Colwellia sp. M166: one gene and its partner. The protein of the gene in region 1 interacts with the protein of each later gene in a pairwise test. Links are inferred from orthologs where the notes say so. Each region holds a gene or a part of one and is shown in the gene's direction. Other genes may lie near its edges. The genes, in order: ligA and leuS.

Region 1 (17,593 bases):
CGTGCATCTTTCACAATCGCAATATCAACGTTTGCCAATGCACTTTTTCCGCCATTAATTGTTTCTGCACGAGCGCTGTTTGTATTAAAGGTGAAACTGATGGTAAGCAGCAATAGCATGCTAGATGAAATTGCATTCTTAGCTATAAAACGCAGTGCTTGCATCACTGGATCCTTATTAATTGTTAATGTAATACACAGGTATTTAGTGTGCACCTTGATTTTTTTGCTGTCAAACTTTAGCTAAGATGGTTGTTTTATACACTGATGAGTATTTCATCAGGCGTGCGAACAAGCATCAAGATTTGTTTGATGCTTGTTCGATTTGTTTAAAGCTTAATAACATATTGATTGTTATTTGATTTCTATGAACGGTCAACAAATTCATCGCGATAATGATCGACCCATAGTGCTGTAGCACCACAAATAGCGACCGGCATAACCACTAAATTTACGATAGGGATCATGGAGAATATTGCCGTTGTAATACCAAAGCTATAGCTTAATCCTTGACGTTGCTTTAAAGCTTGTCGCATGTGTGTAAAACTAATTTTATGGTTATCAAATGGGTAGTCTTTATATTGTACTGCCATCATCCAGGCCAGAAACAAAAACCACAGTACTTGGCCAATAACGGGCAGTATCCAATAAAGTAAAAAGAAACCCATAGCACGAGGTAGGTAATAACCAAGCTTACTAAGCTCACGGGAAAGCGTTCGTGGAACATCCTTAACCACATCAAGAGCACCACCACTATCTAATGGTTGATTAGTTAATAAAGCTTCTATTTTTTCTGATAATAAACCATTAAAGGGAGCGGCTAACCAATTGGCAACTGAGCTGAAGATAAATGAAAAAACAATTAAAATAAACAGCACTGCCAATGGCCAAATAAAACTACTTAGCCAAGCAAAAGACTCACCAAGCCAAGTTTCCAGCGTCAGCATGTAGCTTTCTAGTTGTAGAAACATATAATAAAAAGCATAACTAAAAAGCAGTAAATTTACCGTTAATGGGATAAAAACAAAGCGGCGAATTCCTGGGGTGCGAATTAACTCAAAACCTTTGATAAAATATCCGGCACCGCCGTTTGCTAAAGGCTGGGGTCTGTTATTGTTCATTGCTGATTTATTAACCTAACTGATTGATATTCATAGCTCGATTATAGGATCCTTCGCATGATATGAACAGTATTGTGATGTTACAAAATACATCAATCTCTGGTACAGTGGCGGCAATTACACGGGTTTTAATTTATTTTTTTCAATTGTGCAAAATTTGTAAGTCATTTACTTAGGTTTTGGCAATCGATAGCAACAATTAGGTTATTCGATTTAATGCGACTCAAGCATATAAAATTGGCAGGTTTTAAATCATTTGTTGATCCAACAACTGTGCCATTTGAACAACAGATGACCGCTATTGTTGGTCCCAATGGCTGTGGGAAATCAAATATAATTGACGCTGTTCGTTGGGTGCTAGGTGAAAGTTCAGCGAAGAACCTACGTGGCGATGCCATGACTGACGTTATATTTAATGGTGCCGCAACACGAAAGCCTATTGGTCAAGCCAGTGTTGAACTAGTCTTTGATAATACTCAAGGGCGTATTCAAGGTAATATGGCCGACAGAAGTCAAGTTTCGGTACGTCGAGTGGTTAACCGTGAAGGGATAAATAACTACTTTTTAAATGGCACAAAATGCCGACGTAGAGATATTACCGACATTTTTCTTGGCACCGGCTTAGGTCCTCGCAGTTATGCGATCATTGAGCAAGGTACTATTTCTCGATTAATTGAATCAAAGCCGCAAGAGCTACGGGTGTTTATTGAAGAAGCTGCCGGCATCTCAAAATATAAAGAACGCCGTAAAGAAACCGAAAACAGAATACGCCACACCAGAGAAAACTTAGCCAGATTAAGTGATATTCGCCTCGAACTTGATGTCCAGATTGACAAACTTCATCAACAGGCCGAAGCTGCTAAGCGTTTTCGTGCTTTAAAACAACAAGAGCGCAAATATAAAGCTGAATTAGCCGTGTTACGTTGGCAAAAATTTGATCAGCAACGTCAGCAACATCAAACTCGTATCTTAGCACTAGAAAATAAAATTGAGAGCCAGAACACCCAGCTCAGTCAAAGTGATTTAGTGATTATCGAGTTGAAAAATACGCTATTGCGCTGCAATGATACTAGCCAAATATTGCAGCAAGAAAAGCTCAATCTAACGCAAGATATTGCCCGAGCGGAGCAACAAGTAAAGCACTTAAAAGAACAAACAGAAAAAACACAGAGTGATAATAAGTTGACTCAGCAGCAGTTGCTCAATGCACAACAGTTGATTTTAGCCGAGCAAGAACAATTGCAATTAGGTGACCAAAAATTAAATGAGCAACAGCCACAACTACAAAAAATAGAAATTGAATTAGCGTTTTGTCAAACAGAATTGAAACAGCAACAAGTTGCGCAAAAGCAATTACAAAGCCAGTGGCAACAACAGCATCAGCGACGTACTGAGCTGCAACAAAAGAAACAGACGGTGCATGATAATATCACGCAGCAGCAGACCATTCTTGAACAGGTTAAGCAGCAAATGATAAAGCTACGTGAACAAGTTAGCTTGTTACCTTTAGCTGATTCGCTCGTTGAACAACAACTTCAACAACAAAAAAATACAGAATTAAATGCATTACAGCAAATGCAAGAGCAGCTGACTTTACTCGATAATCAAGCCGGCGGTTTGCAAATTCATGCTCAACAACTTCATCAACAATTGGCCGTAGTTTCGGGTCAGTCGACCGTGAAAAAACAAGTGATTGATGAGCTACAAATAAAACTCGCTGATAAATCGCCCTGGAGTGAAAAACAAGCCAAATGGTTTAGTGCCCAAGGCATAACTGATGTTGTTTCGTTGCAAAGTCAGCTAACTGTTGCGCATGGCTGGGAGTTGGCCGTTGAGGCTGTGTTATCGCATTGGCTAGCAGGTCATGTTATTGCCACCTTACCTGAGGCCGATATTGACGGTAATTTACCTGCTGATAATTTATGTTTTGTCTATCAAGCAGTAGAGCAGGCTAGTGCTAAGGGTAATATAGCCACAGTTAAAGTAAACACTTTAGCCAGTAAAGTTTCGGGTCTAACGACGTTAAATAGCTATTTTAATAGTATATTGATTACTGAAAGTTATCAGCAAGCTAAACATCAGTTAACCACGTTAGGTGCCGATGAAAGCATTATTTGTCCGGATGGTACTTGGTTAAATCATCATAGGCTCAGTAAAGGCAAACTTGAGCAAGGTTATGATTATATAAGTTTACAGCGAGAGCTTGAAAATGAACAAACTGCACTACAGCAGTTACAACTGCAGCAGCAAAAGCTCGAGCAGAAGCAGGATAATTATAATCAACAACTTAAGTCTATCGCCATAGAAAAAAAGGCTCAAAGTGAATATTTAGCATTACAGCAAGATAAACTGAATACACTAGAAAAAACGATTTCATCGGGTGAGCAAGACAAGCTTTATCAACAAGCTCAGCACAAAAAGTTAACCGCAGAAATTGCTGAGTTGCTACAAAGTGAGCAGCTTGCCAAACAAAAGTTAACTGATTTTCAAACACAATTGCTGCCATTGCTTGACGATAGTGAACATGATCTTGATGGCTTTGCTCAACAGCAAACGCTATTGCAGCAGTCAATTGAAGAAATTCAAAGTCGTAGTCAAGACTTACATCAACAGCGACATCAGCTGAGTTTAGTCGTTGAACAACTTAAAAGTCAACGCCTACAGCGCGAGCAAGGTATTCGAGCTAATCAAGAAAACATTAATTTATTGACTCAACGATTGAGCAATAACAGCCAAGTGTTCAGTGATAGCAGTAAACCATTGCAAGAGTTTGAGCAGCAGCTTCCACAATGGCTAGACAAGTTAGCCGAAATTAATGAAAAACTGCAATTTAATCAAAAAAACCTGAATGACAGCCAAACTCGCTTAGCAGAAGTGGAATTAGGTCAAAAAACCAGTCAAAATAAAATATCAGTGCTTAATGAGCAGCTTGCCCGCTTACAATTAGACAGTGAAGGTTTTAAATTAAGAGCTGAAAGCGCATTAGAAGTGCTAGCAGAGTTGCAGCAGAATATTGATGATGTTATTGCTGCTATGCCAGAAAATGCTAAAGAAACATTCTGGCAAGCACATTTAATTAAGCTGGCTAAAGACATACAACTGCTAGGGGCGATAAATTTAGCAGCCATTGAAGAATATGAAACACAGTTTGAGCGTAAAAGTTATCTTGACCAACAAGATCAAGACCTTAATAATGCCATAACGACATTGGAAGCAGCAATAGCAAAAATTGATAAAGAAAGCCGCCATAAATTTAAGTTAACTTTTGATCAAGTTAATAATGATTTACAGTTACTGTTTCCTAAGGTGTTTGGTGGCGGTCAAGCGTACTTGTCATTAACAGGTGAAGACCTATTAGAAACCGGGGTTACTATCATGGCTAGACCCCCAGGTAAAAAAAATAGCACAATTCATCTATTATCTGGTGGAGAAAAAGCGCTGACCGCATTATCATTAGTGTTCGCGATTTTTCGATTGAACCCTGCGCCGTTTTGTTTACTTGATGAAGTGGATGCACCTTTGGATGATGCAAATGTCAGTCGTTTTTGTAATCTAGTGCGAGAAATGTCGCAAACAGTGCAATTTATATATATAAGTCATAATAAAATCGCTATGGAGATGGCGTCACATTTAACCGGTGTTACTATGTTTGAACCAGGTGTTTCACGTATGGTAGCGGTTGATATTGACGAAGCAATCGCTATGGCAGAAGTATAAGAATAGGCTAGGTAATGGAAGATAATTTCAGAAATACATTAATTATTATTAGTGCTCTCGTAATAGCAGCTATTTTCATTCATGGTTACTGGACCATCAGGAAACAAAAAAACCCGTATAAATTAAAAACCAAAGAAGAACCCGTGGCTCCGAAATATCGTGGTTTCGATGGTTCAGGTTTTGATCAAGATGGAGTCAGTAAACCTAAAGTTGTGGGCGCAAATCCGGTTCGAGATGATGTTGCAGTTAAATCACATACACTTGAAGATGATGATGAGTTTCATAGTGATGTCCCTATGCCCAATCATATTCCGCCTGCTGACTTTGAGGAAAACCCCTTAGATCAAAGCCTAAACTTTGGTGCTTTGCTCAATGATACTGAAGAAGTTCCTGCGCATTTAAAACAACAAGCTTTATCAGATGTTGACAGTTACGCTGATGAACAGAACTATCAAGAAAACGCCTATACTGAAACAGCTGTTGCTGAGCCGGTTGAGGATGAAATGAGTACGAAGGAAACAGTTCGATATGAACCGGTTTATCAACAACCTGTAACCCAAGCAAAACCAGAAGTTTTGCGTAATAAGCCGTTAGCACGTAAAAAAAATGTCCGTCAGCCTAAAGTTAAACGTAACCAAATGGAGATTAACTTTGGTGATGAAGCGGTTAAGGATATGCCAAGCCTGTCGGCGACAGAGTCAAGTAAAAAAACCATAGCTAATGAAATTGAACCACAAGTTATTGTGCTTTCTGTGGTGATGCCTGAAGGGCAGGCTATCTCAGGTGCTGCGTTATTGCCGATATTACTTACCTTAGGCATGAAATACGGTGAAATGAACATATTTCATCGTCATCAAGATAATGCCGGCAACGGCAAGGTAACGTTCAGCTTAGCTAATATGCTTAATCCTGGAACATTTAATTTAGATGATATCGAAAATTTTACCACACAAGGTATTACGCTATTTATGACCTTACCTAATGCTGGCGATGCCTTTGAAGTATTTGAACAAATGCTCAATGCCGCTAAACAGCTTGCTGTGGAATTTAAAGGACAATTATTAGATGACAAGCGCAGTGTTATGACTAAGCAAACCGAACAACATTATATGGGTATTATTCGTGAGTTTGAACGTAAGAGCCGTATCGGCTCGCTTTAACCTCTCACCTGCAACAATCATAATGCTTCGTTAATAAAGTGCAGTAGTATTTTTTAGAGCTGTAATAAGTGCAGTAACGACCACGCTAATCAGTATTAGCCGTACTTTATTGACGATAGCACACTCACTTTCAAAGTAATCAAAACCTATGTCTGAAGAAAATATTATTAATCGTATCGCTGAGATATGTCAGTTAATTAGCCACTACAATCATCAATATTATGTGCTTGATGAACCGACTGTGCCTGATGCTGAATACGACCGATTAATGCGTGAATTAACTACGTTAGAGACTGAACACCCGCAATTCAAAACCCTTGATTCACCTAGCCAAAAGGTTGGTGGCGTGGCGCTTAAATCATTCAGCCAAGTTGTTCATCAGCTTCCTATGTTGTCGTTAGATAACGTTTTTTCAGCACAAGAATGGCAAGCTTTTGTTAAGCGATTAAAAGACCGTTTAAAATCATCGTTAGACTTTGCTATTTGTGCCGAGCCCAAGCTCGATGGCTTAGCGGTAAGTTTACGTTATGAAAATGGTGTTTTTGTTCAAGCAGCTACGCGTGGTGATGGCACTGTTGGTGAGAATATTACCGAGAATGTCCGTACAATAAAGTCGATCCCTTTACGCTTGCAAGGCACCAATTTTCCTGATGTTTTAGAAGTTCGTGGTGAAGTGTTTATGCCAAAAGCGAGCTTTGATGCCTTAAATCAGCAAGCAATAAAAAAAGCGGAGAAAGGCTTTGCCAATCCACGCAATGCCGCGGCGGGTAGCTTAAGGCAATTAGACTCTAAAATTACCGCCAAACGAAATCTCGCTTTTTATGCCTATGGCATCGGTTTTGTTGGCGCAAACGAAGGCGGTAATGGTATTGATGAACACTGGCTGGCAGATTCACATTATCAGCGCCTTTGCCAAATAAAAAACCTGGGCTTACCTATGTGTCCGGAAGTTAAGTTACTGGAAAATGCCACTCAGGTTGAAGATTTCTATCAAGATATTTTGCAGCAGCGAGAAAAATTAAGTTACGAAATTGATGGCACGGTATTTAAAGTTGATGATATTGCTTTACAGCAAAAACTTGGCTTTGTCGCCCGAGCACCACGCTGGGCCACCGCCTATAAATTCCCTGCACAAGAAGAATTAACGGTATTGGAAGCCGTTGACTTTCAAGTCGGGCGAACAGGGGCAATAACACCCGTGGCTCGCCTTAAACCGATATTTGTTGGTGGTGTCACGGTTAGTAATGCCACCTTACATAATCAAGATGAGATTGACCGCCTAGGTATAAAAATAAACGATACCGTAATTATTCGACGTGCAGGGGATGTGATCCCGCAGATCGTCAGTGTTGTCGTTGAGCGCCGACCCGCAAATGCTGAAGTTATCACCTTTCCAACCGTATGTCCGGTGTGTGGATCTGCGGCAATGAAAGCTGAGGGGGAAGCTGTGCTGCGTTGTACCGGCGGTTTATATTGTCAGGCGCAACGTAAAGAAGCGATTAAACATTTTGCCTCGCGTAAAGCACTTGACGTTGATGGCTTAGGCGACAAATTAGTTGAACAACTCGTTGATGAGGGTTTAATAAAAACCCCTGCCGATTTATTCAAACTAACCACACTTGATGTCAGTACGATGGCAAGAATGGGACAAAAATCAGCTGACAATCTGATCAAGGGCCTTGAGGCTGCTAAAAATACCACCTTGACGAAGTTTATTTATGCTCTAGGTATCCGAGAGGTTGGTGAAACTACGGCGTCGAATTTAGCGCAGTATTTTCTTACTTTTTCAGCAATTAAGTCAGCCAATGAAGAGCAATTACAGCAAGTGCCTGATGTAGGTGTGATTGTAGCAAAAAATATTGTTAATTTTTTCGCGCAAGATCATAACGTGGAAGTGGTGGAAGAGTTAGAAGCGATAATGTCTTGGCCTGATATCGAAGTGAAAAGTGACGACGAATTACCGCTTAAAGATCAAACCTTTGTATTAACGGGTACCTTGAGTAAAATGGACCGAAATGAAGCCAAGGCGGCATTGCAAGCTTTAGGTGCAAAGGTGTCGGGTAGTGTTTCAGCAAAAACGCATTATTTAGTCGCAGGCGAAAAAGCCGGGTCTAAATTAGTTAAAGCGCAAGACTTAGGCGTCAGCGTATTAACTGAAGATGAAATGATTGCACTGTTAAATAGTTAAATAGCCGCCGCACTTTACTCGGTAATGTTGGTCAAGTGATGGTTTGGATTTGAAAAATATTGTTGAGGTAGTATGACGGAATTAGTTATTAATGTTGGTCAGTGGTTTCGTGGTTATCAATATCAAACAGCTATGGCGATTGTCGCCACAGTACTGGTTATTTTTGGTAATGACATTAATAGCGCTGTACGTAAGCTTGTTGCTAAACAACATTTTATTATTCGCTGTATCACTTTTATTGTGGTTTGTGCGTTTGGTTATGGCTTGTTAACGGTTTGGTTGACTCGGTTGCTATCTCAACAATTATCACAAGTACCTAACAGTTATGTTTTACCTTTGATTGTGGCTATTTTTAGCGTTTTAGGTGTTTATGCACAAAAACGTCGGCATATTTAAGCTGATGAGGTAGATAACTTACTTTATAAGTTGTTTATATACGGATGAAGGCATAGAAAAATAGTACTATGGGTAAAGGCAGTAATATGGCAAACAGTATGGTTTCACACCATTCAATCGTGCGATAAAAACGATACCAAGAGGCGTTTTCTTCGCGAGTTGATGGCAACACTTGAAAGAAAAACATAAATGCTGAAACCACTAAACTCTCAATGGCCATAAATAAAATAAGTATGGCTAACCAGACCAATACGCTGGGCGTTTTTAGTTGAATTTGTGCTTGTAAGCCGATAAAAAGTACAAAAAAGAAGACGCACCAGGCTAAAAGTTGCCATTTAAAACGAGCGAAAGTAATAGCAATATAATTAAACAGCTCAGGACTGATTGATAATTTCATTAAGTGAAAAATAACTCCAACGGGTGATTCAATGACTAAGGCGCTAGTAAAACACAGCAACAATTGCTCTTACACTGTTCATCATAACGCTATATTGATTAATGTGAGCAAATATCAGTGATAGCATGACATTAAACAATTTCAACTGCCAGTATAAAGCTACGTTATAACCAAGATGATTTTTGATATCGACAATTTTAATTGTTAGCCCTTTGCTAAATGGCTTGGCTGATGGCAAGGTTATTTGTCATACTTGCTGACCACTGTGGTTAACATTAATCTTAAAGTTATCATCAATTAGGAAACCGAATGAATAATAATATGAGCCGAATTTTTAGCGTAACCACAGTGATGACATTTATCATGACTCATTCTGTCATGGCTGCGAATATAGTCGATCATGTAGCAATGACTACAAAAAATATAGCCGTAACTAACGTAAGTAAAGCGACACCTTTAGCGAGAGTCATGTTGCAGTCATCAAGTGAGCCGCTTGATGAAATTAATGTTGATAAAAACTTGCTATTAGAAATTAGTGAACTCAAAGACAGCAGTGGATTAGTTTACTTTGGCGGCAAAGTGTCTGATGCCGACCTTAGCCGATATTTAGAGCAATTAAAAGATGAGTTAGGTGAAGAGCAATATGCTATCTATAGACAGTATCAAGCGGCGCGAGATCACCAATCTTTTCATGTAACCTTAATTAATCCATATGAATATCAAACCATTGATAAAGAAAAACTTAATTTATCAGAAAAATTTCGTGTCACTTTACATGGTTTAGGTAAGGCCGAGAAAGCTGAGAAGAGTAGTTATTTTGTTGTGGTATCATCAGCAGATGGACAATTTATTCGTCAAAAATTATTGTTAAATAATAAAGACTTTCATATAACACTCGGCTTTTCTCCTGCGGATGTATTTGGAGTTAGTAAAGGCCGAGACACGCTAATCAAGAAATAAATTTCATTACTTTTCATTGATAAACTTGTGATAGATTTGTGATAACTCTGTGAAAGTTTAGCCATGTTTGCTTTGCATACTGAATGCGAAATCATTTCGTCATCAAGGGAAACTTATGAAACTTATTAAAACAGCATCAGCGATAGCATTAGCGCTTTCGAGCTCAGCGTTAATGGCACAAGAATTAGAAATAAAATTTACTAACCTCACCCAAGGTATTTATTACACGCCTATTTTAATGTCAGCGCATAATGACAGCATGTCGCTATTTAGTGCTGGCACTGCTGCAACACCAGAATTACAAATGATGGCTGAAGGCGGCGATATTTCAGGTCTAGTTACTTTACTCGATGGCGTTAATGCTAATAATGCGGCAAACCCTGCAAGTGGCCTACTTGCACCAGGTCAGTCAACAACTGCGATGCTAAGTACTGATGACAGTAATACTTATTTGTCGATTGTAACCATGTTACTACCAACCAATGACGGTTTTGCTGGTGTAAGTAGTTGGAAAATACCGACTGAAGCAGGTAATTATACTTTTAATGTTAATGCATACGATGCCGGTACTGAAGCAAACAACGAAGTGGTTAATGGTGGTGGTGCTCCTGGTGCTCTAGGTATTCCAGCTGCTCCGGGTATGGATGCTGGCACAGGCGGTACAGGTGTAACGACTGAAGAAGTGAACAAAACTGTGCATATTCATCGTGGCAGTTTAGGTGATGATGACTTAACGGCCGGTAAAAGTGATTTAGATAATACCGTACATCGTTGGTTAAATCCGGTTGCACGTGTCACTGTTACAGTAAAATAGGGGACTATTATGACTATTTTTTATAAAAATCAGTTTGCCCGTAAAGGTATCTGGTCGGCACTAGGTTTTACGGTTTTGCTGTCAGCCTGTGGTGGTAATGATAATAATTCAACACCTGAGCCAGTAACACCTACACCGCCAACACCGGTAACCTATACTTATGAAGTTAGCGTAACTAACTTAACTCATGCACAACCTTTATCACCTGTGGCTGTTGTTTTACATAATGAAGGGGCTTTATTTGAACTCGGTGCTAGCGCGACAGTGGCATTGGAAAATTTAGCCGAAAGCGGAGATAACTCACAAGTTCTGGCACAAGACATGGTGTTAGCGGGCGCAAGTGGTGCTGGTGTTATTATGCCTGGGATGAGCGAAACGGTATCTGTCAGTCTGGTTGATACAAAACCTATGCTGTTATCTGCTGCCACTATGCTAGTAAATACCAATGATGCTTTTAGTGGCATCAACGCTATGTCGTTGGAAAATATGGCTGTTGGCGAAAGTATTTCATTGCGAACAAGTTCTTATGATTCAGGCACAGAGAAAAATAGCGAAACAATGGCAACAATACCGGGTCCTGCTGCTGGCGGGGAAGGCTTTAATGCTGAACGTGACGATGTCGGTTTTATCGGTATGCACGCGGGCGTGATCACTAGTGACGACGGCTTAATGCAGTCAGTATTAATCCAAGCGCATCGTTTTGATAACCCTACCTTAGCGATATCGGTTACTCGTGTAGAGTGATCATTAACGCTAAGTCATGATGTTTACATGATGGTTTAGCCGCTACTTTTGTATCTGTGCTTCGTTCTTGTCAATAAAAGATAATAATAATGGAGCAAAGCATGGATACCATACTGGTGGTTGAAGATGAGCAAGACATTGCCGACTTGGTGGCCTTAACTCTACAAGAAATTGGCTTAACGGTTGATCATTGTTTGTCAGGTGAAGTCGCCTTAGAAAAGTTAAAAATTAATCAATACGACTTAGTGATGCTTGATGTTATGTTGCCAGGAATATCAGGTTTAGATGTTTGTCGGCAATTACGCGAGCAAAAGCCGGAGCAGGTGATTCTAATGGTAACCTCAAGAAATAGTGAAATTGATCGTGTGCTGGGCCTTGAGCTTGGTGCTGACGACTATATGACTAAGCCGTTCAGCGTTCGAGAATTACAAGCTAGAGTACGCAGCCAGCTCAGACGTGTGCACTTATTATCAAAAATAAGTCAGCAACAGTTAGCGCAGCAGTCACCGGAGCATTATCTGACCGTAGGGACTTTACAAATTGATAGCATTACCCATAGTGCTACGCTCAATGGCAAAAATATTGATTTAACCTCAACTGAATTTGATTTGTTATTCTATTTAGCCTCTCACCCTGAACAAGTATTTTCCCGTGAACAACTGTTAAGCTCGGTATGGGGATATCACCACAGTGGCTATGAACATACGGTAAATTCACACATCAATCGCTTACGTAATAAAATTGAACGTAATGCCACTAAACCTGAAATTGTACAAACAGTTTGGGGCGTGGGTTATAAGCTTTGTCGTCAAGGTGTGTCGGCGTGAAATTTTCGCTTTATCACCGACTATCATTATCGTTATTCGTAGTTTTTGTGGTTATCATCAGTGTATTTTTTATTTGGGCAGAGCATTTAGAGCAGACCACACGCTATGAGTCTGAGCAACACTTACACCTTTCACTGGCGGCTAATTTAGCTCGTGACAATCCTTTGTTACAAGAAGGGGCTTATGATCACCAAGCCTTAAAAAATCTTTTTCATACCTTGATGGTTTTAGGACCGGCATTCGAATTTTATTTTGTAGATGCTAATGGTGTTATTTTAACCCACTCTATTTCTCCAACGTTGATAAAACGAGACCGCATTGATCTCACGCCATTAATTCAATTAACACAAAACAAAGTAAGCTTGCCTATTTATGGTGATGATCCTCAACACTTAGATCGCAAAAAAATATTCTCTGCAGCGCCGGTATTTAATGGCAGTAAATTAAGCGGTTATTTATACGTTATTGTTGCTGGCGAGCGCTATGAGTCGGCTTACAATCGCTTAGAGTCTGCTCGTCAAGCTGAGCTCTCTATGGTGTTACTTGTAGGTGCCTTATTATTTCTTTTTATCGTTATGCTCGGTATTTTCTATTATTTTACTCGACCGCTTCGTCGTTTAAATTGTGATATTCAACAATTAAAAGCCGTAGGTTTCGATAAATCGCAACTTAATTTAGCCCCGTGGATGCCTAACAGCAGTAATGAAGTACATCAATTGGGCAGTGCGTTTGAAGAAATGGTTAACCAAATTAATGCTCAACTAAGCCTATTACAACAAAGTGATGTCCAGCGTCGAGAATTGCTCGCTGATATTTCTCATGACTTGCGTACGCCTTTGTCTTCACTACAAGGCTACCTCGAAATGATCGCCCACAAAGGCGAGAAGTTAACAACACAAGAACGCGAAAAATATATCAACACCGTGTTGAAAAATACGCTGCAGTTGAAGTTACTTATTGACCAAATATTTGAACTGGCCCACCTTGAAGGCGGACAAGTATCGCTAAATTTTGAAGCCTTTAATCTTGCCGAGCTACTTTACGATGTAGTGGCAAAGTTTACTTTAGCGGCAAGTGAAAAAAATATTGAAATATTGGTAGAACCTAAATGCTCATACACTCAAGTACACAGTGATATTGCAAAACTTGAACGGGTGACCAGTAATTTACTCGAGAACGCTATTCGTCATACGGGTGAAAATGGTAAAATTGTTTTTGCTATTGAAGAATTCGACAGCAATCAATGCCGGCTAAGTATTACAGACAATGGCACAGGGATAAAAGCAGAAGAGTTGTCTTACATTTTTGATACCCGCTATCGGGCTAGTAATGCCATACAAGACAAAAATAAACATACTGGTTTAGGTTTAGCCATTACCAAGAAATTATTGGAATTATTAAAATCTGATATCAAAGTACAAAGTACCTTAGGCGCCGGCAGTTCGTTTTATTTTAACTTAAGACGAGTAAAGCATTAAAATAGTTAGGATTAGTTTTTATTTAATAAGCATAGATATTTATATTTTCATTATTTAGAATAAGCTAACAAGGATATTATTTAAGGAAATCAAATGAAAATTAAATTAGCGGTTTGTCTTGCTGTTATGACACTAGCGGGCTGTACAACCTCTTCAACAGGTCGTTCGCAGTTAATGATGATGTCTGCAGATGAGCTGAATAAAATGGGCGCGGCCTCATTTGAAGAAATGAAAACAAAAGAAAAAATTAGTCAATCACCTGAAGTTAATCGTTATGTGCAATGTGTCGCCAGTGCTATTACAGAAAATGTGCCTAAATCTGCCCATGATGGTGAGTGGGAAGTGGTGGTTTTTGACTCTGAACAAGTGAATGCCTTTGCCTTACCCGGAGGTAAAATAGGGGTTTACACCGGTATATTAAAAGTTGCTGAGACCCAAGATCAACTGGGTGCTATTATTGGTCACGAAGTAGGACATGTTATTGAGAGCCATTCGAACGAGCGCTTATCATCGAATCAAGCCAGCCAAATGGGTTTGTCATTAGTGAATGTTTTACTTGAAAGTCAGAATATCGAAAGCCGTAATACCGTGATGGCGGGCTTAGGTTTAGGTATGCAATATGGGGTGTTAATGCCTTATGGTCGTAGTCATGAAAGTGAAGCGGATATTGTTGGCCAAGACTTAATGGCAAAGTCCGGTTTTGATCCAAAAGCAAGTATCAAGCTTTGGCAAAACATGGCTAAACTGTCAAATGATGCACCAGCTGAATTTATGTCGACCCATCCATCAAACGCTACGCGTATTAAGCAGTTAACTGAACACTTGCCTAAATCAACGCCATTTTTTACACAAGCAACAGCGCCTAAATGCGTTAAACCCGTTATGTAGAGTGACGCGAGTATTACGTAAATTTAAGCCCGTTGATACGGGCTTTTTTATGTTTAATCATGAGTCATCGATGCGTATGGAAAATATGGCCATTAACCTACTGGCAATAACTCACTAGAATTAACTACAGCTACTTTTTCGTAGATTGTTGTTTGGTGATACGCCAAAAAGCAAAGCTGGCTACTACAAATAAAATCATCGGATAATAAGCATTTGCCACCACTTCTATCGGCGATATTTTTAAGGTCGCACCCAGTAATAAAGCTTGTGCGCCATAAGGTAACAAACCTTGGTTTATGCAGGCAAAAATATCTAATAAGCTTGCTGAATGCGCAGGACTAAGTTCGCCATCTTGTGCTAAATCCTTTGCTGTTTCACCGGTGACAATAATAGAAACGGTATTGTTAGCGGTAAAAAAGTTGCAGCAAAAGGCTAGTGCGCCAATACCAATGCCAGCGGCGCGCTTTTTATTATTTGGACTGATTTTACGGGTCAAACGCTCAATACTTTTGGTTAGCGCACTTAGGCCACCTTGACGCTTAATCAATTCACTTAAGCCACCAATGAATAATGACAAAATAAAGATATCCTGCATGCTGGCAAAACCTTTATTAATATCACTTACCCAACTCGCCAATTGATAACCATTATTTACCATGCCGATTGCTGCGGCTAAAACAATACCAATAAGCAAGACCAAAAACACATTTACCCCTGAAAGTGCTAGCACCAAAATAACGATATAAGGCAAAAAGCCGATCACATCGAGTGCTTGGTTAACGTCGTGATTAATTGTTACGCCATTGACGGCGAGAATTGCTAAACAAATTAATGCCGCTGGCACCGCAAACTTAAAATTGACTCGAAACTTATCTTTCATATGAGCACCTTGGCTGCGGGTTGACGCTATGGTGGTATCAGAAATTATCGACAAGTTATCGCCAAAGATAGCACCAGAAATAATACAGCCAGCAATAAGGCTAGCGTCAACATCGGCTGATTCAATAAAGCCCAAAGCAATCGGAGCTATTGCTGCAATGGTGCCCATCGATGTACCCATGGCGGTAGCAAGAAATGCCGCGACTAAAAAAAGACCGGGCAATAAAAGGTAGTCAGGAAATATTGATAGACCAAGCTGCACACTAGCATCAACACTGCCAGTGGCTTTTGCAACTGTTGCGAAAGCCCCTGCCAAGAGGTAAATAATACACATAGTGATAATGTTTTGATGGCCAGCACCTTGTATAAACTGACTTATTTTATCATTAACACTATCTCGCCCCATATAAACCGCTAACAGTATGGCTGGAATAATAGCAATGCTTGCCGGTAATTGGTAAAACGCAAACTCAACACCTTGCAAAGTTAACACAATGCCAGTGCCAAGAAATAAACCGAGAAAAACGCCGAATGGTAATAAGCTTTTTAAGCTTTGCTCTGAATGATGTCCAGTGACTTTTATATGTTCTAGTGGGTTATTCGATGTGCTTTCTGAATTTTTAGAGGTCATTAATAGATTCTTTTTTAGTTATTATTTTAATTATTTCTAAGCAAACAATAACCTTATTTTCTTGAATGTCTAGGCTAAATTGTATTATAGAGGCTTAATACTTTATGTCAATCTAGACGTCTAGAAGTTTGTTTTGATGTATTTAGTTTCAAGTAATGTATTGAAGGAAAATCTAGTTTATTAGTTATGGACTTTTATTGTACTCGAATAATAATCTGAACCGCAGCATGCCATTAGGTTTATTCTCATATTTGTGTCGTTGTTCATTCATCAATTGACAAGCTCTGCGAGAGTCATAATAGTCATTTTATCCTAAAGTCCTCATGAGCTTTGAAAAATGAGAAAAAATCCTAAAATTCTTTGAAAAAATAATAATGCTTGTATTAATTTATTTTCAAACAAGGATACTTGGAATGGCACTATGTGCATAAAATTTTTAATACAAAGTGAGTTAAGCATAACTAAAATATTGGGAGCTCGACAAATGAACCTTTGTTAAACTCCCAAGTAAAAATCAAATATTGATTACAAGTACTTAAAAAGCATCCAAATGCCAGCTCCGATCATAAACAAATTCTCCGTTAATGACACGAACCCGAGGGGCACATTACTGTCGCCTCCGACACAAGCACACTTAAGTTCACGCTTATCAACATATACGGCTTTGTATACCGAAATGGCACCCACAGAGCCAATAAATAATGACACTGGGCCAACGATTAAACCCGACAAACCTGCAATCATGCCGATGCCTGCGAATGCTTCTGCAAATGGATAAACATAGGCATAACGCAAGTGCTTCATGGCTAATAAGTCGTAAGTGATAAATGAGTTTGAAAACCCGTAAAGATCACGTAGTTTTTGAATTGCCAAAATAGTCATACTAAAAGCAACAAACAACTCAATTACCTTGAATGAAAGCACATGACCTGAAGAGCTAAAAACGGCTGCCAATGCCATTACAAAAGCGGTGGCAAAAATAGCTAATACCGGAGTATAAGTGGTGCCTGTTTTCACGGCGGGTGGCATATCAAAATGTTCTCTTAGTGCATCGTATCCGCCCACTATTTGGCCATCGATGAAAGTTTGAGGGGTAGTGTCAACATTATGCTGTTGCTTAAATTTGTCCGTTTCTGCACGGGAGTTTAACTTGTGATCTTCGACTTCAAAGCCTTTTCTTTCAAGTAAGTCTTTTGAGCGCAAGCCATAAGGACATATATGTTGATCCGTATGCATACGATACAGTTTAGCGGTATCTTTCATACTTTTCTCCTAAAGGTTAATGAATAAAAGTGTCAAGTTTTTACTATTTTTTTTGACTGAAATCCGGCGTAGGGCGCATGTCCGATTTTTGCTCGGTATCTGCAATGCCATTGGCTTTGATGTCCTCCAAT
Region 2 (14,029 bases), 3.0 Mb from region 1 along the record:
CATGTCAGCACTTTTATTAACCGACTGGCCTTCCATCGAAAAAGTATAATCATCATCAATCTTCTGGGTAGTTTTTGCTTCATGTACACTGATATTCGCCATTTGAGCCGTGCGCCCGCTAGCTCGGTGAGGCATTCTTGCAATCGCCTTGTCGTCAGGATTAATACTTTTTGCCTTTATAAGGTTAGGCCATTGAGCAAAGTGGTCAGAAAAAAACTGCTGCACCTGCATTAATGATTCACAGGAGCTTTTTTTAATAGCAACTATATTCGTATGAAGGGTCTGATTTTCGGACGCGGCACTGACGGGTTTTATGCCAATAATATCAGCAATAATATCTAACCAACGCCAACTTTCTTGTATTGGCAATACCGGTGCATGCACTTGAAAAAATTGTTGTGCTCGACCTTGGTAATTAACATAATGTCCATCACCTTCACTCACCGCAGCAACCGGTAGCACTATATCGGCAAGCATTGAGAGTCGATGCTGGGTGTGATCAAGCACAATCAATGTTTTGCTTGAATCTCGCAATTGCCTAACTTGATTTTCGGACAGTTTTTCCAGCGCTTGTTCAAGTAATATCACCCCTTGATAGCGGTTATTTTGCTCAGCCAATTGTGACAATACTTGCTCTATCGATAATGATTTTTCATCTAAAATCGACAGTAAGCCAACGCTATTACTACTTGGCGGTATAATAATCAACGCGGGAGGCTTCATCTTATTTTGTTGTTTAAATACCTGCATCAGACTATCAATTTGACTCAACATTTCAGCACAAACTAAACTCGTGCCAGAAATAATTAATGGCTGTTTGGCTTTATGTAAACCTTGATAAACTGAGAAAATAAATTTTTGCTCAACAGAGCTGAGCTGACCTTGCTGAGCTAAATCAGTTAGCTGTTGCTTAACGTCACTAGCATTTTCTATAACACAAGATTTAATAAGCTTGACCAGTGTGGCTAAACAATTTGATATCTCTGCCACCGATAATAGTAAAGTTTGCTCGGCAACATCGTCGAGCTTAGTGGTGGTGCTTTGCAATAAAAAAAGCGGTGAAAGTAACTTTCCGCCAGCGGTTCTTACCGCACTGTCTTGCCATGAGGGGATGCCAATTTTCGCGGCTTTTGCATTAGCAGCATTACGCAGTGCTTGTCGTACCGATAGCGCCATTCTTGGTGCGGTTTGAGTGATATCTTCGCCAATCACAAAAATAAAATCACTGCCTTCAATTTCCGTTAAACTTGGCGCTGCATTTGATGCCAATAGTTGCGCATGCTGTGCCACCGTTTTCATTTCATCGTCAAGGTAGCCGGGGCTGAAATGCTCAGCACCGACAATATTCTTTAAATAAAAATTCGCTTCTAACGACGCACGAGCGGAACCAATACCAATAAAATGTTTCTTTCTAAAGTGCGACAAGGCTTTAGCAACATCTAACTTGCTTAATGCCAATGGCGACTGTTGTGTAATACCTTTGACTTGCTTTATACGTTGTTCACCATTAACAAAGCCAATACCAAAGCGTCCTCTATCGCAAAGAAAATAGCCATTAATATCAGCATCATATCGATTCATTACTCGCCGTACTGAGCCATAACGTTCGCCAATACTGACATTACAACCCACCGAGCAATGACTACAAATAGAAGGTGCTGATTGCAGATCCCATTTTCGGGTATAGTGCGATGAAAAAACCTTATGGGTAAATACCCCTGTTGGGCACACTTCAACTAAGTTACCACTGAATTCACTCTCTAACGCACCATCAGATTGGCGACCGAAATACACTTGGTTTTTTGAGCCATAAACGCCAAAATCTTTACCGCCGGCATAATCATTATAAAAACGCGTACAACGATAACAGGTGATACAGCGGTTCATTTCGTGACCGACTAGCTCACCTAAATATTGATTAGTAAAAGTGCGTTTGCTGCCCTGATATTCACGTACGCTATGGCCGGTCATGACCGTCATATCTTGTAAATGACATTCGCCCCCTTCAGCGCAAACCGGACAATCGTGCGGATGATTTGTCATCATGGCAGCAATAACTTGCTCACGAAATTCACTGGCTTCAGGATGTTTAATACTAATGCGCATACCGTCGGTTACCGGTGTAGTACACGCCATTACCATGCGACCTCGTTGATCAGTTTCATCTTGAAATTGCATGACGGCACATTGCCGACAGGCGCCAACTGATCCCATAGAAGGATGCCAGCAAAAATAAGGCAAATTTAATTTTTGTGATAACACGCCAGATAACAAGTTATCTTTTGTGCTCACTTTGTAAGGCACATCATCAATAAAAATGGTGACTTGATCTTCATTCATATTACTGCCCCGCCATAGTTGGGTTAGCAGCGACACTTTGCTTAGTTTTACTTTCAGATACCTGTGTACGTTTAGCTAAAGAGGCTGGATTATAATGGCAACACCCGTGTTCAATATGCTGTAAAAAGTCGTCATGGAAATATTTTAAAGCACTTCTTAATGGCTCTACTGCGCCAGGTGCTAATGCACAATGAGTTTTTCCTATCCACATAAAGTCACACAGCTTAGCTAAGGTGTCTAAATCTGCGATTTTTCCTTGCCCGTGTTCGATACGCGCTAGCACCTCAACGGCCCAAGGCGTGCCGTCTCGACATGGCGTGCACCAGCCACATGATTCTTGAGCAAAAAAGCGCAGCAAATTAAGTACCATAGCGACCGGACAATTTTTATCATCCAGCACAATCAAACCACCGGTCCCTAAACGGCTGCCCACTTTGGCAATAGAGTCATAATCCATCGGGGTATCTAAATGCTCGGCCACAAGAAAATCGGTTGACGCGCCACCGGGTAACAAACCTCTAAATTGCAAACCATCTTGCATGCCGCCGGCATGTTGATAGAGCACTTCTCGTAACGTTACTCCCATCGGTAATTCCCATAAACCCGGATTCTTTACACGTCCACAAGCGCCATAAATTTTACTGCCAGCATCGCTATTTGGCGCAATGCCTTGAAACCATGCGATACCATTTTTTAAGATGTGCGGTAAATTACACAAAGTCTCAACATTATTGACGATGGTAGGTTTGCCAAATAAACCACTGACTTGTGGAAATGGCGGCTTCGCTCTAGGCGTTGCACGCTTGCCTTCCAAGGCATTGATTAACGCGGTTTCCTCGCCACAAATATATCGACCCGCACTGCAATGGACATATAAATCCATTGAAAATGCACTACCCTGTATTTTTTCACCTAGCCAATTATTTTGGAAGGCTTGATCAATAGCCTGTTGTAAACGTTTTGCTGCTAAATGATATTCACCTCGCAGGAAAATATAGGCTTTATTCGCACCTATGGTGTAGGCCGCGATAATCATTGCCTCAATTAACTGATGTGGTGCCCCTTCGAGTAATAACCTGTCTTTAAATGTGCCCGGCTCCATTTCATCGGCATTAGCAACTAAATACTTATTGTCGGGTGCATCTTCATCACCATCATCAAACATAGGTACAAAGCTCCACTTCATACCGGTGGGGAAACCAGCGCCACCTCGGCCTTTTAAACCGGAGTTTTTAACAATTTCCAATACCTCGTTTGGCGAATGTTGCAACGCTACTTTTGCACCTTGATAACCACCCGCTTGACAATAATCAGCAAATGCTAATGGTTGTTGCAAGTTTACCCACTGGGTTAAAGGCTTGACGCTATTATTTGCTATCTGTTCAGTCATCAAGCTCTCCTTTCAATGCCAGTTGCTGTAAAAGCTCAACGGCGCTTTCTGGTGTTAAATGCTGATAATGTACTGTCCCTATCATCATTGCCGGTGCTTTATCACAACTGCCCAAACAGGCGTTTGACAGTAAGGTGAACTTGCCATCTTTAGTTGTCTGGCCGTAATCAATATTTAAATATTGCTTAATGGCGCTAAGTACAGCATCTAGCCCGGTAAGGTGACAGGCAATACTGTCGCATAAATGGATAACATGTTGACCAACCGGTTGTCGGTAAATTAAGTTGTAGAAAGTCGCTACACCTTCAAGCTGAGCAACTGGCACGGCTAACAAGTCACTAATGGCAAATAAACTTTCATCACTAACCCAACCGCGATGCTCTTGCACAACTTTAAGTGCTTCAATGCCAGCCGCTTCACGTGTTTCCATAATACTGGCCTCATGCTCTATCGCAGCAATTTCAGTTGCAGTTAGATACTGTTGATAATCCATTGTCAAAATATCGATTGATTCCATAACTATCTCTTTATTTGCTATAAGCCATTAAGATAAATTGTCTGACATTAATCGTTTTCTTCTACTAAACCTTATTGTTCGCTATTGCGAATTGCTACTATCACTACCGATCTACATCCGCCATCACATAATCAACACTGCCCAAAGTTGCGATAAGATCAGCCACCATTTGGCCTTTACTAATTAACGGCAGCATTTGTAAGTGCGCAAAACTGGGGGTGCGAATGCGGGTACGATAACTCATGGTGCTGCCATCGCTAATTAAGTGATATGCCATTATGCCTTTCGTTGCTTCGACACTGACGGAGACTTCACCGGCCGGTATCACAGGCCCCCATGAAACATTAAGAAAATGCGGTATTAAGGTATCAATATCGCGCATGGTTCGGTCTTTTACCGGTGGGGTTGTTTGTGGATGATCGGCTTTATAGGGTCCTTCAGGCATATTGTTGAGGCACTGCTCAATAATACGAATACTCTGACGCATTTCTTCTACCCGCACCCGACAGCGATCATAGCAATCACCGTTATGACCAAGCGGTACTTCAAAATCAAATTGGTCGTAACCACCATAAGGACGTTGCTTACGTAAATCCCATGAATAACCAGTTGCTCGTAATCCAGGACCTGTTATACCCCAATCAATAGCCTCTTGTGCTGAGTAAGCACCAATGCCGACGGTCCGTTGCTTTAAAATTGAGTTTTGCATAACCATTTTTTCATATTCATCAAGACGCTTAGGTAGGTAGTTCACATAATCACGTACCAACCCTTGCCAACCTTTCGGTAAGTCTTGTGCCACACCACCAATACGGAACCAACTCGGATGCATACGAGCGCCCGTAAACGCTTCAATAATGCCAAAGAGTTTTTCTCGGTCGATAAACATGTAAAAAATAGGTGAAAGTGCGCCAATATCTTGTGCAAAAGTGCCGTAAAATAACAAATGACTCAGAATGCGAAACATTTCAGCGGTCATAATACGAATAACTTTTGCTCGATCGGGTACCGTAATGCCAGCAAGTTTTTCAACTGCCATCACATACGGAAAGTTATTCATCACGCCGCCAAGGTAGTCAATACGGTCGGTATAAGGAATGTAACTATGCCATGATTGCCGCTCACCCATTTTTTCTGCGCCGCGATGGTGGTAACCAATATCGGGTACGCAATCAACAATTTCTTCCCCCTCCATTTGTAAAACAATACGAAAAGCACCATGCACACTCGGATGATTAGGACCAAGATTTAAGAACATAAAGTCGCTATCTTTGCTTTGGCGCTTCATGCCCCACGCTTCAGGGTTAAACTGCAACGCCGCTTGCTCTTTATCTTGTTGGTCAGGTGGTAATATAAACGGGTCCATTTCAGTCGCACGTGCGGGATGAGTTTTAAGTAACGGATGCCCTTGCCAAGTATTCGGCATTAAAATACGCGTTAAATAAGGATGATTTTGAAAAACAATACCGAACATGTCCCAAACTTCTCGTTCATACCAATTAGCATTTGACCAAAATCGGCAAACACTCTCTAAACGTTTATCTGTACTTGTGAGGGCAACTTTAATGCGAATATCTTGATTACGTTGATAAGAGCGTAAATGGTAACTGACCGTAAAAGCTTGTGATAATGACGATTGATGTTGCCGTTCGCTTTCATCAATGGCAGTGATATCAAAACACATATCAAACGGCTGAGCTAAGTCATGCTTTAGTACTTGCATCAACTTAATTAACTGACTTTTATCTAACCAATAAGAAGGTATATCATCAACAATGTTTTCGACTGCGCTCACAGCTTGTAAATTAAGCGTTGGTGATAGGGCCGTAATTTCATCAAGCAAAGGTACAGCTTGCAGCATCTGCCAATCGTTACTCGCATTAATATTTACCTGAGTCACCATTAATTTCCCTTCACTTTCGCCACTTTTAGTATTAATTTCTCTTCGCACTTCGTTAGCCAGATTTAGCTAGCCGCAACCAAATAAGACCGTTGTTTGTTATATATGATCCGGCGAATCAAGGTTCGTCACCTGAATGCGTTCGCCATGCTTAATGTCTCGTAATGACGGTTTACCAATCGCACTAACATTTTGCTCACCGACAACCCAACTTAACGGCCTTGGCTGATGCTCTATTTTGGTTTGCAACAATAACAGGGCTTCAAGTAACGCTTCTGGCCGCGGCGGACAACCTGGCACGTAAACATCGACAGGAATAAACTTATCAACGCCTTGCACCACACTGTAGATGTCGTACATGCCTCCGGAGTTAGCACAGGAGCCCATTGAAATAATCCAACGCGGTTCTAAAAGTTGCTCATAGAGGTGCTGAATTACCGGTGCCATTTTGCGAAAACAAGTGCCGGAAATGACCATTAAGTCTGCTTGCCTTGGCGTTGCTCGTATAACCTCGGCACCAAAGCGCGCAATATCATGGCGTGAAGTAAAACTGGTTGCCATTTCGACATAACAGCAACTTAAGCCAAAATTAAATGGCCAAATTGAATTTTTACGACCCCAATTCACCATGTCATCAAGCTTTGCCATAAAAACATTACGCTTTAATTCAGCTTCAGAAACGCTCTTCATTTCACTCATCGCGTCATCTAATTTCGCTTTTGTTAATGACCAATCCATTATTGATGTCCTTTATTTTGCTCATAAGGGCGTTGACCTAAAGCTTGCATTTCACTTTCTCGTATACGCTGCAATTGAGTTTCTCTATGCGGTTGATGGCGACGCGTTAACTCTAAAGCGCCAATACGAATTAAGTAAACTAATGCCGCCAACAATACGGTAATGAAAATACTCGCTTCAATAAAACCCGGCCAGCCGACGTCATCAAAGGCAATGACCCAAGCAAAAAGATAGATAGTTTCTAAATCAAAGATGACAAAGAAAATAGCGTACAAAAAGAAGTGGTTGGTAAAGCGGGTTTTGTTATCCGAAACTGAAATTATCCCAGACTCATAAGGGGTGTTTTTAGCGCGTTGTTTACCTTTGGGGCCAAGAAAATGTGATAGCAGCATCATAAAAATGAGCATACCGGCCAAAATAATAAAGTAAGCCGCAATTGGCCAAACTTGGGTTATTTGATCAGATGTTTCCACAAAGCCCTCACTTATAGTTAAACAACTACAAACCGACAGACAGCGAACTTATCGATACAAGCACGCAATGCTAAGCCAAGCTGTTTTCAATAGTCTTGGTTATAACATTGAACGATTAAAATAAACCTAAGTTAGCTGAAATGGACTTCAGTGTTACTAAAATCACCGCAAAGCAATCACTAAGTAGATGAGACACATCATTAAAATGTCTGATAGGTAGGTTAAACTCCTGACCTTATAGGGGGTTCATTATTGCCTGCTGGCAACATCAACTCACTGCATTTACTTATTATTGTTATTTCGCTTTCGCTAACTTTCTCTCTTCATTAATTCTACTGAGATAGCACCTATAAATTAACAATCAATATTCGCATCATCAACTTTTGCTAGTGTGCGTTGCAAAATGTTATAACGAAAAATATTGTTGATAAGCAGAGTATAGAAAAGAATTTAAATAATGCTTATTTTTTAAGCGATTATTAACATTTTAAAATGCTACTTTTGGTGAAAAGCAATAAACACGGCGCTTGCCGTGTTTATTTTTAAGTGCAATTAATTGCCAACAAAGCAATTTTTACGGTTATTCCTCGGCGCCATTAATCAGTTCTGAAAATGCGGAGAGCTTATCTAATACTAAGCCATGAATTGATTTTCTTGGATAGCGTCCGGTTCGACTAATTTCGCCGGCACTTTGGCCCATCAAAATTTCTATCGCCTGATCAATATTATCAACCGCATAAATAGCGAATTGCTCATCTGCTACCGCTTGTATTATCTCAGGTGCTAACATCAAATTAATGGTATTAGTTCTTGGGATAATAACACCTTGTTGACCCGTTAAGCCTTTGTCTTTACATAAACGATAAAAGCCTTCAATTTTTTCATTAACGCCACCGATAGACTGCACTTCACCGTGCTGATTCATCGAACCTGTTATCGCAAAACCTTGGTTAATGGGTAACTTAGCGATGGCAGATATTAAGGCACAAAGCTCCGCCATCGAAGCACTGTCACCATCGATATGACCATATGACTGCTCAATAGCGATATTAGCAGAGATAGTTAAGGGAAAGTTTTGACCATACTTATGACCTAAATAACCGGTTAAAATCAACACGCCTTTCGAGTGAATCGATTTACCTAAATCGACTTCACGTTCAATATCAGTAACCCCTAAGCTACCGGCATATACCGTGGCAGATATGCGCGCAGGCGTACCGAAAACACTATCGCCAATCTCTAATACTGTCAGGCCGTTAATTTTACCTATCTGACCGCCTTCAGTATCAATCAATAATTGACGCTCTTTAATTTCTTCCAACCAAGCTTCACTCATACGACCAGTACGACGTTGCTTTGCTGCCAATGCCATAGTGACATGCTTACCAGTCAAACCATTTTTGCCTTCAGATTGTTTCCACAAGTAGTAGGCCTCATCTAATAAGTCATTTACTTGTACAATATTGGCTGAAATTTTATGTTGATGCTCTGCACGCCTAAGCGCGTATTTAACCAGTTCCAGTATCGCCTCATCAGTAACTTCAGGATAGTGATTACGGTAAGCGCGTTGGCGAATTAAATTAGCGTAATCATTTAAGTTACTTTGGCTTTTTTCTAAGTGACGATCAAAGTCAGCTAAAACACGAAATAGCTCAGTAAATTCTTGATCATAATCTTGCAAGGTATAGTAAATTTCAGGATCACCTAACAAAATCACTTTAACGTTCAAGGGGATTTTTTCTGGCTGTAAGCTAAATGCGCCCGGTTGGGCATATTCTGAATGCGGATTTTCAATAGTTATTTGTTGTGATTTTAGCGCCAGCTTTAATCGCGCCCACACTAACGGCTGAGTTAATAACTTATCCGCTTCAAGCAATATGTAACCGCCATTCGCTTTATGTAAGGCCCCAGGTCTGATCAAACGATAACTGGTGTAACTACTGCCTTGAAAACTACCAAAATCAACATGACCGAATAAATTTTGAAAGGTCGGATTTTGTTCATAAATAACCGGCGCGCCTTCATCAATTTTGCGAGTCACTAATAAATTAGGTAAAAAACGCTCGACCATTAATTTACGTAAATCTTTGTCATTAGGTGCTTCGCTACTTTCATCAACGAGTAGCTCTAACACCGCATCAACAACATGTGCCTTAACTTTTTCGAGATATTTCAACACACCAGTATTGCTAGCAAATTCATGCTCTAATTCATGTAAAAATGGTTGAATGCTTTGCGCCGCAGTTTCATGCTTTAACTTACGTAATTTATCAGAAGAAATACGTTTCCATAGTGGTAATTCGATTAACTTCTCAGACAGTAATTCTTCTAACTTGGCTAATAAAGTATAAAATTCGGCACGTTTTGGCTCATTTAAATCGGCAAATTCTTTATCGTTAAGCGGCTTGCCGGCAACTAGAGGCGAAAAACCAATTTCACCATCGTCTTCATATAGCACAACTTCATGCTTTAATGCCGTTGCTTCGACCTCGCTGATCGCTTCATCATATTTTTTATTGAAATCACGATCGATAGCCGCTTTTTGTCTTTGGTAACCCGGGTTATCGAAAATCTCAGGAAATAAATCCATGAGTTCATCAATAAAAGTATTCATGCGAGTAAGTAATTGCTTACCATCACCGGGACTTAAATATATATTGTGTGGTGTGTTTGGATCATCAAAGTTATTGATATAACACCACTCTTGTGGCGTTGGCTCTTGGCTTGCTGTGGCAGCTAGCATTTGTTTTATTAAACTTTGACGGCCAGTACCATGCTCACCCATAGCATAAACATTGAAGCCAGGCGCTTCCATCGACAAGCCGAAGGTTAAGGCTTCTTTAGCTCTTTCATGACCAATAAATACTTGTGCTATTTCTGCTGTAGCTGTGGCATTGGCAAATTGTTTAACCGTTAAATCTGCGGTTAGTTGGCAAGGTTTAAGGCGTACATTTGTTGACACATTTGTCATAGACAATCTCTCGGGAATGCAACTTAATATTATGATTAAATAGCAAGTAGAATAAATAAGGCTTCATTAATCATAGTGTACAGCGACATTACCCCGAACCGCAAAAACAATATAACAAAAATTTATTTTAAGGAGTTAAACTCAAACGTTGGAAGTCTTTGCCTCCACAAGAAATACATTCAGTGACAACATTAGCGTGATTATAGGTCACACAGTGTTGACACGTTTGGCATTGTAATTGACCAAAGCCAACATAGTCACCAACATGGTAGCCATCTTGATGTTGAAAATCATCCATCAATTCAGTCCACTCAACTTGTGATTTATCGGTGATTTGCGCTAAATTTGCCCAGAGGCTCTCATTTAGTACATCCAAGTAAACAGAATGCTTAACGTCGGCTTGATACTGCTGATAAAAATCACTCAAGTCATATTTGAGGTTAGCAATAAACTGCTTCACTTGTTGCTCGGGAATTTGTTCTGCAGCATGTAAAATTGCTTTGGCTTGTTCGACAACTTCGATGATTGAGCGCACTTCATTATCTTTGGTATTTTCTAACCAATCTTGCAACTTTTGATAAACCCCTTGCACGTCAGATTGTTCTTTTTTCATAATATCTCCTTAATTAATACCACTAGTTTTAGCATAATTGATCGCGTAATAAAAACCACTATTTAAGGTCTGTTGCCAGAACATTTATTGACGTAAACGAGGATAATAGCGTTCGCAAGAAAAATATTCGGCATAAACTTGCTTTAACTTGTCGCAGTGGCAAGAGATAAGGTATCCTATCGGGATTATTTTATCGCTTCGACTTACGTCTTTAAATAACAACTTTTATCAGTAAAAATTCGTTGTTTAAGTCAGTTTAAGCTCCTATTTTAGCGTGTTTGAGAAATCTTAATGGAATCCATCTACAATCCCCAATCAATTGAAGCCGATGTTCAGAAATTTTGGACTGATAACAATACCTTCAAAGCTGAAGAGCAACCTGGAAAAGAAAAGTTTTATTGCTTGGCGATGTTTCCATACCCAAGTGGCCGTCTCCATATGGGCCACGTACGCAATTACAGCTTAGGTGATGTGATCTCTCGTTACCAACGCATGCAGGGCAAAAACGTTATGCAACCTATGGGTTGGGACGCTTTCGGCCTGCCAGCAGAAAATGCCGCGATAAAAAACAATTCAGCGCCAGCTAAATGGACTTATGAAAATATTGACTACATGCGTACTCAATTAAAATCACTCGGATTTGGTTACGACTGGAGTCGTGAATTAGCAACCTGTAAAAAAGATTATTACCGTTGGGAACAATGGTTCTTTACTCAGCTTTATGAAAAAGGCTTAGTGTATAAGAAAAACGCCACCGTAAATTGGGATCCGGTTGACCAAACAGTCTTAGCTAATGAACAAGTTATTGATGGTAGAGGTTGGCGTTCAGGCGCACTGGTTGAGCGTAAAGAAATTCCACAGTGGTTTATTAAAATTACTGATTATGCCGAAGAATTAATTAACGATTTAGACGAATTAGCCGGTTGGCCTGAGCAAGTTAAAACTATGCAACGTAACTGGATTGGTCGCTCTGAAGGCGTCGAGATGACTTTCCAAGTTGCCAATTCTGCTGAAAGTTTTGATATTTATACTACTCGCCCAGATACCTTAATGGGTGTGACTTATGTTGCCCTTGCTGCACAACATCCGTTAGCTTTAGCTGCTGCTGAAAACAACCCCGCATTGGCCGCCTTTATCCAAGCATGTAAAACCAATAAATCTACCGAAGCTGATATGGCAACGATGGAAAAAGAAGGGGTTGATACCGGTTTAAAAGCACTACACCCAATCAGCGGTGAATTGGTGCCTGTATGGGCAGCCAACTTTGTTTTAATGGATTACGGCTCAGGCGCTGTCATGTCAGTACCTGGTCATGACCAACGAGATTGGGAATTCGCCACTAAATACGGTTTAGAAATTAAACAAGTAATTGCAGGCAGTGACAATGACGATATAACAGTTGCCGCCATTATTGAAAAGAATACGTTAGTCAATTCAGGTGAATTCGATGGCTTAAATTTTGACGATGCTTTTAAAGCGATTTCAGATAAATTAGTCAGCGAAAGTAAAGGTAAAATAACGGTAAATTATCGTTTACGCGATTGGGGTGTTTCGCGCCAACGTTATTGGGGTACGCCTATTCCAATGATGCATTTAGCCAATGGTGAATCGGTACCCGTGCCTGCAGATCAACTACCGGTTGAATTACCTGAAGATGTGGTGATGGATGGTGTAACTTCACCGATCAAAGATAACCCAGAATGGGCAAAAACCACTTACAATGGCGAGGAAGCATTTCGTGAAACCGATACTTTCGATACTTTCATGGAATCATCGTGGTATTACGCACGTTACTGTTCGCCAAACGATGATACACAAATGCTTGATCCTGAGAAGGCCAATTATTGGTTGCCGGTTGATCAGTATATTGGTGGTATCGAGCATGCTATTTTACATTTACTATACGCACGCTTTTTCCATAAATTATTACGTGACGTTGGCTTAGTCGAGTCTAATGAACCGTTTAAAAGCTTGCTATGTCAAGGCATGGTATTGGCTGATACCTATTATCGTGAAGCCGATAATGGCGGACAAGATTGGATTGCGCCGACCGATGTCGATGTTGAACGCGACGAAAAAGGCCAGGTCACTAAAGCTACCTGTAAGCTAGATGGCCTACCAGTAATCTCTGCTGGTATGAGCAAAATGTCAAAATCGAAAAACAACGGTATTGATCCACAAGAAGTTATTGAGCTTTATGGCGCCGATACTGTACGTTTATTTATCATGTTCACCTCACCACCAGAGCAAACGTTAGAGTGGTCTGATTCGGGTGTTGAAGGCGCACATAGATTCTTAAAACGTGTCTGGAAACTAGTTTATGATTTCACTCAGGTAGCTGAAATATCAAAAGATGCGCCAAGCATTGCTGGCTTAACACTTAATTCAACGCAAAAAACACTACGTCGTGAATTGCATAAAACCATTGCGAAAGTCAGTGATGACATTGGTCGTCGCAATACTTTCAATACCGCTATTGCTGCAATTATGGAGTTAATGAACCATTTAACTAAAGCAAGTATCGACAGTAATGAAGACCGTGTAGTAATGCATGAAGCTATTCGTGCACTGGTGTTAATGCTGACGCCTATCGTGCCACATTTGAGTCACCATTTATGGAGCTTAATTGGCGATGGTAAACCAGTTGAAAACACGGCTTGGCCTATTGTTGATGACAGCGCGCTAGTTGAAGATGAAAAACTTATCATTGTGCAAGTTAATGGTAAATTACGCGCTAAAATTACCGTGTCTGCCGATGCAACAAAAGAAGCGGTTGAAGCAATGGGTTTTGCTGATGAAAGTGTCAGTAAATTTACTGACGGAAAAACCATACGTAAAGTGATTTATGTACCTGGTAAGTTGCTAAATATTGTTGCCAACTAATAATGACCTTAGCTGCTTAGCTCTTTATTAGGGCTTAGCAGCTTAACCCGTGCAAAACGCATTAATGATGCACTGATTGAATTTCTACCTATAAAAAGTGAACACGTTATGAAGCCATTAATAATTCGCCAAATCAGTAAAATATTATCTTTTAGCATCATATTAATGATGTTAAACGGTTGTGGTTTTCAGCTACGCGGCAAT

The links.
Region 2: the proteins of ligA (region 1) and leuS interact in binary tests that used the Escherichia coli proteins (3 or more experiments, as listed by UniProt). The link is inferred for Colwellia sp. M166 from one-to-one orthologs.

What each region holds. Positions count from the first base shown.
Region 1 is NZ_CP040755.1:4,614,706-4,632,298, forward strand. Bases 5,730-8,665 are described here. They hold ligA (NAD-dependent DNA ligase LigA), read left to right. Parts: upstream 5,730-6,145; coding sequence 6,146-8,185; downstream 8,186-8,665. Other genes in these bases: zipA (cell division protein ZipA), read left to right, coding at 5,730-5,997; FGD67_RS20760 (DUF3392 domain-containing protein), read left to right, coding at 8,258-8,581; FGD67_RS20765 (hypothetical protein), read right to left, coding at 8,616-8,665. In the rest of the region: FGD67_RS20735 (hypothetical protein), read right to left, coding at 1-164; sulfate transporter CysZ, read right to left, coding at 365-1,120; chromosome segregation protein SMC, read left to right, coding at 1,337-4,837; more of zipA, read left to right, coding at 4,852-5,729; more of FGD67_RS20765, read right to left, coding at 8,666-8,978; FGD67_RS20770 (hypothetical protein), read left to right, coding at 9,288-9,938; FGD67_RS20775 (spondin domain-containing protein), read left to right, coding at 10,054-10,752; FGD67_RS20780 (spondin domain-containing protein), read left to right, coding at 10,762-11,496; FGD67_RS20785 (response regulator transcription factor), read left to right, coding at 11,598-12,323; FGD67_RS20790 (cell wall metabolism sensor histidine kinase WalK), read left to right, coding at 12,320-13,801; FGD67_RS20795 (M48 family metallopeptidase), read left to right, coding at 13,895-14,689; FGD67_RS20800 (Na+/H+ antiporter NhaC family protein), read right to left, coding at 14,820-16,199; FGD67_RS20805 (glutaredoxin), read right to left, coding at 16,725-17,462; FGD67_RS20810 (DUF305 domain-containing protein), read right to left, coding at 17,506-17,593. UniProt on the Escherichia coli protein: DNA ligase that catalyzes the formation of phosphodiester linkages between 5'-phosphoryl and 3'-hydroxyl groups in double-stranded DNA using NAD as a coenzyme and as the energy source for the reaction.
Region 2 is NZ_CP040755.1:1,583,468-1,597,496, forward strand. The notes cover bases 10,853-14,029. They hold leuS (leucine--tRNA ligase), read left to right. Parts: upstream 10,853-11,233; coding sequence 11,234-13,825; downstream 13,826-14,029. Other genes in these bases: FGD67_RS07225 (zinc ribbon-containing protein), read right to left, coding at 10,853-10,942; lptE (LPS assembly lipoprotein LptE), read left to right, coding at 13,934-14,029. In the rest of the region: NADH-quinone oxidoreductase subunit NuoG, read right to left, coding at 1-2,340; NADH-quinone oxidoreductase subunit NuoF, read right to left, coding at 2,342-3,730; NADH-quinone oxidoreductase subunit NuoE, read right to left, coding at 3,723-4,247; nuoC (NADH-quinone oxidoreductase subunit C/D), read right to left, coding at 4,351-6,108; FGD67_RS07210 (NADH-quinone oxidoreductase subunit B family protein), read right to left, coding at 6,247-6,837; ndhC (NADH-quinone oxidoreductase subunit A), read right to left, coding at 6,885-7,358; FGD67_RS07220 (Lon protease family protein), read right to left, coding at 7,939-10,329; more of FGD67_RS07225, read right to left, coding at 10,457-10,852.